2 regions of the Streptomyces sp. NPDC018019 genome follow, and region 1 is predicted to be linked to the other one. Evidence: riboswitches for the same ligand, from Rfam matches in the RefSeq annotation. Region 1 holds a riboswitch; the other holds the start of a gene.
The links. Region 1 has a riboswitch for glycine ahead of gcvT (glycine cleavage system aminomethyltransferase GcvT). Riboswitches for the same ligand answer to the same signal wherever they lie in the genome.

Region 1 (5,399 bases):
CGTCGGCGTCGTACGACGGCTTCAGCGCCTCGGCGATGATGTCGGCGACCTCACGGAAGTCCTCCGCCCGGAAGCCGCGGGTGGCCAGCGCCGGGGTGCCGATCCGCAGGCCGGAGGTGACCATCGGGGGCCGCGGGTCGTTCGGGACGGCGTTGCGGTTGACCGTGATGCCGACCTCGTGGAGGCGGTCCTCGGCCTGCTGGCCGTCCAGCTCGCTGTTGCGCAGGTCCACCAGGACCAGGTGCACGTCGGTGCCGCCGGACAGCACGGAGACGCCCGCCTCGGTCACGTCGGACTGCGTCAGGCGCTCGGCGAGGATGCGGGCGCCCTCCAGCGTGCGCTGCTGGCGCTCCTTGAACTCCTCGCTCGCCGCGACCTTGAAGGAGACCGCCTTCGCCGCGATGACGTGCTCCAGCGGGCCGCCCTGCTGACCGGGGAAGACCGCCGAGTTGATCTTCTTGGCGAGCTCCTGGGTGGACAGGATCACACCGCCGCGCGGACCGCCGAGGGTCTTGTGCGTGGTGGTGGTCACGACGTGGGCGTGCGGCACCGGGTTGGGGTGCAGCCCGGCCGCGACCAGACCGGCGAAGTGCGCCATGTCGACCATCAGGTACGCGCCGACCTCGTCGGCGATCCGGCGGAACGCCGCGAAGTCCAGCTGCCGCGGGTACGCCGACCAGCCGGCCACGATCAGCTGCGGACGGGTCTCCTTGGCCAGGCGCTCGACCTCGCCCATGTCGACCTGGCCGGTCTCGTCGTCCACGTGGTAGGGCACCACGTTGTAGAGCTTGCCGGAGAAGTTGATCTTCATGCCGTGGGTCAGGTGCCCGCCGTGCGCGAGGTTCAGCCCCATGATCGTGTCGCCCGGCTTGAGCAGCGCGAACATCGCGGCGGCGTTGGCCTGCGCACCGGAGTGCGGCTGCACGTTGGCCGCCTCGGCGCCGAAGAGCGCCTTGATGCGGTCGATGGCGATCCGCTCGACCACGTCGACGTGCTCGCAGCCGCCGTAGTAGCGGCGGCCCGGGTAGCCCTCGGCGTACTTGTTGGTGAGGACCGAGCCCTGGGCCTCCATGACGGCGGCCGGGGCGAAGTTCTCCGACGCGATCATTTCGAGGGTGGACTGCTGGCGGTGGAGCTCGGCGTCGACGGCGGCGGCGACGTCGGGGTCGAGCTCGTGGAGGGAGCTGTTCAGAAGGGACATGACTCTTCCTGGGGTTCGCGGGGCGCACGGCCCCGCCGGGCGGCGGGTGGGCGGGTCAGCCGGTGAAGGCGGTGTACTCGTCGGCCGTGAGCAGGTCGTCCGGCTCGTCGCTCACCTTCACCTTGAACAGCCAGCCGCCCTCGAAGGGGGCGGTGTTCACCAGCGAGGGGTCGTTGACGACATCCTCGTTGATCTCCGCGACCTCCCCGGTGACGGGGGAGTAGAGATCGCTGACGGACTTGGTCGACTCCAGCTCACCGCAGGTCTCGCCCGCCGTGACCGTGTCACCGACCGCGGGGAGCTGCACGAAGACGACGTCACCGAGCGCATTGGCGGCGTGCTCGGTGATGCCGATCGTCGAAACGCCCTCCTCGGCGGCCGACAGCCACTCGTGCTCCTTGCTGTAGCGCAGCTGCTGGGGGTTGTTCATGTCTTGATTCTCCTGGATGCGGGGGCCGGCTCGGTGCAGGGGTCTTGATGGATGAGACGGAAGCGTGGCGGGGACGGCGGTACGCGGGTCACTTCCGGCGCTTGTAGAAGGGCAGCGCCACGACCTCGTACGGCTCGTGGGTGCCGCGGATGTCCACCGCCACACCGGCCGTACCGGGCGCGGCGTGCGCGGCGTCCACGTACGCCATGGCGATGGGCTTGCCGAGGGTGGGCGAGGGGGCACCGGAGGTGACCTCGCCGATGACGGTGCCCTCCGGGCCCACGACCGGGTATCCGGCGCGCGGCACGCGGCGGCCCTCGGCGATCAGCCCGACCAGCTTGCGCGGCGGCCGGGTCTCGGCGCGGTCCCGGGCCGCCTCCAGGGCGGCGCGGCCCACGAAGTCCCCGCCGTTCGTCGTCTTCTCGAACTTCACGACCCGGCCCAGGCCGGCGTCGAACGGGGTGGTGTCCGTGGTCAGCTCATGCCCGTACAGCGGCATGCCGGCCTCCAGGCGCAGGGTGTCCCGGCAGGACAGGCCGCAGGGCACCAGGCCGGCGTCCTTGCCCGCCGCGGTCAGCGCCTCCCAGAGCGCGGGCGCGTCGGCCGGGCGGACGAACAGCTCGAAGCCGTCCTCGCCGGTGTACCCCGTACGGGCGATCAGCGCCGGTACTCCCGCCACGGTGCCGGGCAGCCCGGCGTAGTACTTCAGGCCGTCCAGGCCGGCGTCGGTGAGGCTCTTGAGGATGCCGGGCGACTCGGGTCCCTGGACGGCGAGCAGCGCGTAGGCGTCCCGGTCGTCGCGGACCTCGGCCTCGAAGCCGCTCGCCCGCTCGGTGAGCGCGTCCAGCACGACCTGGGCGTTGGCGGCGTTGGCGACGACCATGTACTCGGTCTCGCCGAGGCGGTAGACGATCAGGTCGTCCAGGATGCCGCCCTCGGCGTCGCAGATCATCGTGTAGCGGGCGCGGCCGACGGCCACCCCGCCGATGTTGCCGACCAGCGCGAAGTCCAGCAGGTCGGCGGCGCGCGGGCCGGTGACGGTGATCTCGCCCATGTGGGAGAGGTCGAAGAGGCCGGCGCGGGTACGGACGGCGACGTGCTCGTCACGCTCGCTGCCGTAGCGCAGCGGCATGTCCCAGCCGGCGAAGTCGGTCATGGTCGCGCCGAGGGCGCGGTGCGTGGCGTCCAGCGCGGTCCGGCGAGGGGCTTGGGTCATGGTGGGGCTCCCGGGCATGGGTGACAGGACGGTCTCCCCATCTGTCATCGGAACCTGAGAGGTTCACCGGAAGGCCGTCACCGGTCCCGGTTTGCACCTTGGGTGGAGCCACACCACGGCGGCCCGCTTTTCAGATCTGCCTCGCCCGCGCGGTATCGGGGCCTGAGAGATTCAAGGGAGGACTTGCTCCTTCGGCGCCCCGCCGTGGCGGCCGGGGACTCTCCCGCGCGGATTCAAGCGGCCGGTATGCAGTTGGCTGAGCGTGGCACCCGTACGGGGACGCGCACGGTGAGGCGCGGTCCCGCACTCGGCGCGCACATCATTGCACGGGATCGCCGGATACAGGAGCCAAGGTCGTACCGGTGTTCGGGGCGTGGTCGCGGTGGCGGCCGACGGCCGGACGGATCAGGCCGTTTGCTTGAGCGCATTACCTTTTCTTGACACTCTGCGGGGTAAGGGGACGGACATCACCGGACCGGGAGGGGCGATCACGGTGCACAGGCAAGCCGCATTCGCGACGAGTCCGGGAGGCGTGCCCCCGGGCTGCGTCCCGGAACCGACCCCGGCCGCCGTGCCGGGGCCCCTGCGGCTGCCGCACGGGGTGGTCCGTCCCGGCCGGGGCCGGGCCGTGGTGGCGGCCGGGGCGGTGGCCGCGTCGGCGGTGGACGTCGTCGATCTGCGGGACCGTCCCGCCGTGACCGAGATGCACTTCGCGGCGGGCGACGTGGTGGTGGTCTCCGGCCTGCCGGGCAGCGGCAAGAGCACGCTGATGCTCCGGGTGGTGCCCGCCCTCGACCAGCGGGGCACCGCCGTGCACCGCATCGACTCGCAGGACGTACGGGAGCGCTGGGAGCGCGGCAGGCTGCGCCGGCTGCCGTACGCGCTGTACCGGCCGCTGGTCCGGGCCTCCCACTATCTGGGGCTGCGGCGGGCGCTGCGCTCCGGCGGCAGCGTGGTGGTGCACGACTGCGGCACGCTCGCGTGGGTGCGCCGCTGGCTCGCGCGCGAGGCGCGGCGCGGCGGTCGCGGGCTGCATCTGATGCTGCTGGACGTACCGCCCGAGGTCGCGCTCACCGGCCAGCGGTCGCGCGGGCGCGGCGTCTCCGGCTACGCCTTCGCCCGGCACCGGCGCGCGGTACGGCGGCTGACCGCCCGCGCCCGGACCGCCCGGCTGCCCGCGGGCTTCACCTCGGCCGTCCTGCTGGACCGGCCGGCCGCGGGCGCGCTGCGCCGGATCGGCTTCGAGTGATCCGGGTGCTGCTCACCTGACGGGTCGTGGTGATCCGAATGCCGCATGTCCGACGGGCCGTGGTGAGCCGGGTGCGGGGCGTCCGACGGGTTGTGGTGAGCCGGGCGCCGCATGCCTGACGGGTCGTGGTGAACAGCGCGCCGTATGTCTGACGGGCCGTACGGAATTCCGTACGGCCCGTGTCATTACCGGTCCTGACTGTGGCGTATCTCCCGCATCTGCGCCTCCTCCGGACGCTGGGTGCCGGGCCGATTCAGAGACCCAGGGCCTTGATGAGCACCGCCGGCAGCGACAGCACCGAGTTGAGCAGCGAGCCGGCGCCCTGCTGCTGGGGGGCTTCCGCGGGCTGCTGCCGGGGCGCCTCAGCGGCCGGCCGCTGCTGTGCCTCGGCGGGCTGCTGCCGGGGGGCCTCGGCGGCGGGCTGCTGCGGCGCGTCGGCGGGCGGCTGCGGGTCGCTGGTCGGCGCCTTCGGCTGGGCCGCGGGCTGCTCGGCCGTCTCGTCGGCGTCGGCGGCCTGGCCGGCCGGCTGCGCGACGGGCCGGTTGGCGGGCTGCTGCCGCGGGGCTTCGGCGGCCGGCTGCCGCTGCACGTCGCCCACCAGCTTGTCGATGCCCAGGATCGTGAAGATGTCGGTGACGGACCGGGCGACCGACTCGGTCAGCCGGGGGGTGCTCGCCGCGTCGGCGTCTCCCGGCTCCGGGGCCCGGCGCCCCGTCAGCTCGTCCACCTTCACGCGCAGTTCCTGCGACACCCGGCCCAGCCGTACGGTGTCGGCGGACACCGTGCGGTCGGAGTCCTTGTTCAGGATCTCCGCCAGCCGCTGGGCGTCCGCCAGGACGGTGTCCAGACGGGTGCGCGCGGCCCTGACCTGCACGGAGTGGCCGCGGCTCTCGGCGGACTTCTCGGCCAGCTCGGCCGTGGCGTCGGCCAGCCGGCCGATGTCGTCGACGATGACGCTCTGGTTGCGCTCGTGGGACTTGGGGCCGTCCGCCGCGGTCGCGGTGGCCGTGGCGCCGAGGACGAGGGCGCCGACGGTGGCCGCGCTGACGAGGGCGGGGACGGTCCGGTGCGTTGCCATCAGGAGAGGTGCCTTTCTGTAGGAACGGCTGGGCAAGATCACCCAGGAGCCACCTTCGGAGCGGTGTGCACGGTCCGCAACCGCTCGCGCGCGTTCGGTGGTCATCCGGACGCAGCAGGCCGCCTGCCGCCTGCTGGCGTTAGGGTCGTCGACCGAGTAGTGCGCGGTACGGAGCGGGTGGGTGGACATGGACTTTCCGGAGCAGGGCATTCCGCAGCTGGGGTG
Region 2 (5,399 bases), on a different contig from region 1:
ACGTGATTCATGACGAACACGGTGCCGGCTGGGTGCAGGGCAGCGGGGTGGGCCGGGTGACCGTACGGTTCGAGCAGCCGTGGTCCGGGCCCGGCCGGGTGCGGACGTTCCCCGTCGACGACCCGGCGCTGCACCCCGGCGAGCCGTTGCCGCTGGTGGGCGGCCCGCCGGACGGAGGGCTGGGCGAGCCGTCGGGTGGCGCCGGGGAGCCGGCCGGCGGGGGCGCGGATCTGACCGGCGGGGCTGGGGGCCTGACCGGTGACGCTGGGGAGCCGGCCGGCGGGGTCGGGGACCCGGCAGGTGAGGCCGGGGATCTGACCGGCGGGATCGGAGACCTGACCGGCGGGGCCGAGGAGCCCTCCGATGCCCCCGGTGAGCCCTCCGGCGGCCCGGGCGAGGCCGGTCGTCAGAGACCCGGCGGCACCGCACCCGGTGAGCCGGCCGGTGCCCGCGTCCGCTCCGGCTCCCTGCCGCCCGCCGCTCAGTCCTCCGTGCCGGCCACCCGCCCGAACTCCGTGTCGGCCGGCGCGGCGTCCGAGCCGGGCACGGGATCGGGGGCCGGGATGTCCAGCCGGTAGTGGTGGTAGAGCTGTAGCTCCTGCTCCGGAGAGAGGTGGCGGCCCACCCCGAAGTCCGGCGCATCCCTGATCAGCCTGCGGTCGTAGGGGACGTGCAGCGCCTCGTCGACCAGGTCGCTGGGCTCCAGGGGCACGAACGCGTCCCGGCTGAAGATCCCGGTGCGTACGGCCGCCCATTCCGGTTCGCCGGTCGCGTCGTCCAGGTACACCTCGTCGACGGTGCCGATCTTGGTTCCGTTCTTGTCGAACGCCTTGCGGCCGATCAAGCTGCGGGGATCGATATCGGTCTGCACGGTCCCTCCAAGTGGTCGCAACTGCCTTGTGACAACTACCAAACGGCACATTTCATGCCCCGGCCACTCGAAGGAACGTCCGTTCGCCGCGCTGGTAGGCTGGCGAACGGCTGCAGACCCCATGCGGGAGAGTCCTCCGCCGATCATGGCGGGGGCGCCGAAGGAGCAACTCCTCCCCGGAATCTCTCAGGCTCACGTACCGCATGGACGAGGTCACTCTGGAAAGCAGGGCGGGCCACGGACGGGCACAGCGCCGGAACCCCTCCTCACCGACGGTGAAAGCCGGGGCCGCGTGCGGAACCGGTGAAGCTCTCAGGTTGAGATGACAGAGGGGGAGGCCGTCCGGGCACCAGCGCCGTGGTGCCCCGCAGAGGTCGAAACGACCAGGAGGCCCCCGCAGATGACCACCAACCGCATCTCCCTGACCGAGCTGGAACGCGGTACCCCGTTCGAGCAGCGGCACATCGGCCCCGGCCCGGAGGACCAGGCCAAGATGCTCGCGCAGGTCGGGTTCGGATCGCTGGACGAACTCACCGCGGCCGCCGTACCGGATGTGATCAAGAGCGCGGAGGCGCTGGGACTGCCCCAGGGCCGTACCGAGGCCGAGGTCCTGGCCGAGCTGCGGGCACTCGCGGACCGCAACCAGGTGCTCGCCCCCATGATCGGGCTGGGCTACCACGGCACCTTCACCCCGCCGGTGATCCTGCGCAACGTGATGGAGAACCCCGCCTGGTACACGGCCTACACCCCGTACCAGCCGGAGATCTCCCAGGGGCGGCTCGAAGCGCTGCTCAACTTCCAGACCATGGTCGCCGACCTGACCGGGCTGCCGACCTCCGGCGCCTCGCTGCTGGACGAGGGCACGGCAGCCGCCGAGGCGATGGCCCTCGCGCGGCGGGTGGGCAAGGTCAAGGAGGGCGTCTTCCTGGTCGACGCCGACTGCCTGCCGCAGACCATCGCCGTGATCGAGACCCGCGCCGAGCCGACCGGCGTCGAGGTCGTGGTGGCCGACCTGTCCGGCGGCATCCCGGCGGAGGCGGCCGAGCGCGGCGTCTTCGGCGTGCTGCTCCAGTACCCGGGCGCCTCCGGTGCCGTACGGGACCCGCGTGCCGTCATCGAGCAGGCGCACGAGCTGGGCGCGATCGTCACCGTCGCCGCCGACCTGCTGGCGCTGACGCTGCTGACCTCGCCGGGCGAGCTGGGTGCGGACATCGCCGTCGGCACCACTCAGCGGTTCGGCGTGCCGATGGGCTTCGGCGGCCCGCACGCCGGGTTCATGGCCGTACGGGAGAAGTTCGCCCGCAGCCTGCCCGGCCGCCTGGTGGGCGTCTCGGTGGACGCGGACGGCGACCAGGCGTACCGGCTCGCCCTCCAGACGCGCGAGCAGCACATCCGCCGGGAGAAGGCCACCAGCAACATCTGCACCGCGCAGGTGCTGCTCGCGGTGATGGCGGGCATGTACGCCGTGTACCACGGTCCGGACGGGCTCGCGGCCATCGCGCGCCGTACCCACCGCTACGCCTCCGTGCTGGCCGAGGGGCTGCGCGCGGGCGGCGTCGAGGTCGTGCACGGCGCGTACTTCGACACGCTGACCCTGCGGGTGCCGGGCCGGGCCGCCGAGGTGGTCGCCGCGGCCCGCGAGGCCGGTGTCAACCTGCGGCTGGTCGACGCGGACCTGGTGGGCGTCGCCTGCGACGAGACCACCGGCCGTGCGCAGGTGCACGCGGTGTGGCGCGCCTTCGGCGTCCAGGGGGACATCGAGCAGCTCGACGCGGCGGTGGCCGACGCGCTGCCCCGGGAGCTGCTGCGTGGCGACGCGTACCTGACACACCCGGTCTTCCACCGGCACCGTTCCGAGACCGCCATGCTGCGCTACCTGCGCCGTCTGTCGGACAAGGACTACGCGCTGGACCGCGGCATGATCCCGCTCGGCTCCTGCACGATGAAGCTGAACGCGACGACCGAGATGGAGCCGGTCACCTGGCCCGAGTTCGGGCAGCTGCACCCGTTCGCGCCGGTCGAGCAGGCGCAGGGCTACCTCACCCTCATCGCGGAGCTGGAGGAGCGGCTGGCCACGGTCACCGGCTACGACAAGGTCTCCATCCAGCCGAACGCCGGCTCGCAGGGCGAACTGGCCGGCCTGCTGGCCGTACGGGCATACCACCGGGCCAACGGCGACGAGCAGCGCACCGTCTGCCTCATCCCGTCCTCCGCGCACGGCACCAACGCCGCCAGCGCCGTGATGGCCGGCATGAAGGTCGTCGTCGTCAAGACCGGCGAGGACGGCGAGGTGGACGCCGACGACCTGCACGCCAAGATCGAGCAGTACCGGGACCAGCTCGCGGTGCTGATGGTGACCTACCCCTCCACGCACGGCGTGTTCGAGGAGCACATCACCGAGATCTGCGCGGCGGTGCACGACGCGGGCGGCCAGGTGTACGTGGACGGCGCCAACCTCAACGCGCTGGTCGGGCTCGCCGAGCCGGGCCGGTTCGGCGGTGACGTCTCGCACCTGAACCTGCACAAGACCTTCTGCATCCCGCACGGCGGCGGCGGTCCCGGCGTCGGCCCGGTCGGCGTCCGCGCGCACCTGGCGCCGTACCTGCCCAACCACCCGTTGCAGCCCACCGCGGGCCCGGAGACGGGCGTGGGCCCCGTCTCCGCGGCGCCGTGGGGCTCGGCGGGCATACTTCCCATCTCCTGGGCGTACGTCCGGCTGATGGGCGGCGCGGGCCTCAAGCGCGCCACCCAGGTCGCGGTGCTGGGCGCCAACTACATCGCCAAGCGCCTGGAGCCGCACTACCCCGTGCTCTACACCGGCCCCGGCGGTCTGGTCGCGCACGAGTGCATCATCGACGTACGGCCGCTGACCAAGGCGACCGGTGTGAGCATCGACGACGTCGCCAAGCGGCTGATCGACTACGGCTTCCACGCCCCGACGATGTCGTTCCCGGTGGCCGGCACGCTGATGATCGAGCCGACCGAGAGCGAGAACCTGGACGAACTGGACCGCTTCTGCGACGCGATGATCGCGATCCGCGCGGAGATCGACAAGGTCGGTTCGGGGGAGTGGGACAAGGACGACAACCCGCTGCGCAACGCCCCGCACACCGCGGCGGCGCTGAGCGGCGAGTGGCCGCACCCGTACACCCGCGAAGAGGCGGTCTTCCCGGCCGGCGTCGACGCGGCGGGGAAGTACTGGCCGCCGGTGCGCCGGATCGACGGTGCGTTCGGTGACCGCAACCTCGTCTGCTCCTGCCCGCCGCTGGAGGAGTACGACGGCTGATCCGCCGGCGCCACCGCGGGCGGTGGCGCGGCACGCGAAGGGCCCTCGGCGTGGACGCCGGGGGCCCTGTTGTCCGTTGTGCTGAGTTGTGCGGTGCTCTGTGCCGTGTTGTGCGGTCGCCCGTGGTGGCGTCGCCCCGGATGATCAGGCGGCGGTGGCCACGTGCGGCGTGCCCAGCACCCGGTGCGGCGCGATGACCTGGCCGTCCGGCAGCAGTTCACCGGTGTCCTCGAACAGGAGGACACCGTTGCACAGCAGGCTCCAGCCCTGTTCCGGGTGGTGCGCCACCAGGTGGGCGGCCTCCCGGTCGGCGGAGTCTGCGGTCGGGCACGGCGGTTGATGCTGGCACATGGATGAAGTCTTTCGCTGCGATGTGGTCTGATTCGTCCTGCGGCTCGACGAGATGCTCATGGCCGCTCCCCCGTTTCAGTAGGTCGATACCAGTGTTGCCCCACGGGCCGGATTCCGCAGGGATTTGGCTGCAGCGGCACTCACTAGATAATGACGCATCACCCGTGCGGTCGGTTCATTTCAAGTGCGTGGCGTTGCGGGGGCGTTGGGAGCCCGGTGCCGCGTACTCCGCGCGGGTGAGCGCAGCGGAGCGCCCCGCGGCCGGAAGGGGCGCGGGGCGCGTTCCTGTGGAACGGTGTGCTTCTATGCGCGGTTGCGGTGGTGCGGTCTCGGCCGGTCGCCGCGAAGAACCCCCTGCGGAGCCTCAGGCCGGTGACCCCAGCAGGGGTACCGGCGACAGGCGCAGAGACAGCCGGGGCAGCAGGTCCGCCACCCGGTGCGGCCGGTGGGCGGCGATGCCCGGCGGGGCCGGTGCCAGCGGTACGAGGACGTCACCCGGCGCGGGCACGCCCTCGGCGCCGTCCGCGCCGATGTCGTGGTGCAGCCACAAAGTGAGCATGTACAGCTCCGGCACGGACAGCAGCCGGGGCTGGTACGGGGCCGGTACGGACTCCGCCTGGCGCAGTGCCCGCTCGGTCGATGTGACGTAGGGGCCCTCGCAGAAATGCGAGAAGGCCCAGCCGTCCGCGGTGAGCATGGCTTCCGCGGTCGCCACGGCGCGCTCACCGCCGCGGATCAGGAAGCGCCAGCCGGCGAGCCGGGTACGGGGCGGCCCGGCGGGGTGGCTGACATCGTCCAGGACGTGTACGGGAAGGGGGAGTTCGGGGGTGAGCGGGCCCTGGTGGGCGCGGAGGGCGGGGGTGCGGGCCTCACGCACGGCGGTGGGGGAAC

Region 2: linked by a shared signal. The riboswitch ahead of gcvP (aminomethyl-transferring glycine dehydrogenase) and the one ahead of gcvT (glycine cleavage system aminomethyltransferase GcvT) in region 1 are both predicted to bind glycine.

The regions. Positions count from the first base shown of each region.
Region 1 is NZ_JBIRGD010000019.1:12,253-17,651, reverse strand. Features, by position in the region: gene glyA (serine hydroxymethyltransferase) at 1-1,201, opposite strand, end outside; gene gcvH (glycine cleavage system protein GcvH) at 1,257-1,631, opposite strand; gene gcvT (glycine cleavage system aminomethyltransferase GcvT) at 1,720-2,847, opposite strand; glycine riboswitch at 2,988-3,083, opposite strand; gene ACH4FX_RS28010 (AAA family ATPase) at 3,335-4,096, shown strand; gene ACH4FX_RS28005 (hypothetical protein) at 4,350-5,174, opposite strand; gene ACH4FX_RS28000 (enhanced serine sensitivity protein SseB) at 5,362-5,399, shown strand, end outside.
Region 2 is NZ_JBIRGD010000052.1:21,601-26,999, reverse strand. Features, by position in the region: gene ACH4FX_RS41820 (DNA polymerase IV) at 1-578, shown strand, start outside; gene ACH4FX_RS41815 (PRC-barrel domain-containing protein) at 482-871, opposite strand; glycine riboswitch at 986-1,083, shown strand; gene gcvP (aminomethyl-transferring glycine dehydrogenase) at 1,272-4,157, shown strand; gene ACH4FX_RS41805 (DUF5999 family protein) at 4,302-4,508, opposite strand; gene ACH4FX_RS41800 (hypothetical protein) at 4,873-5,399, opposite strand, start outside.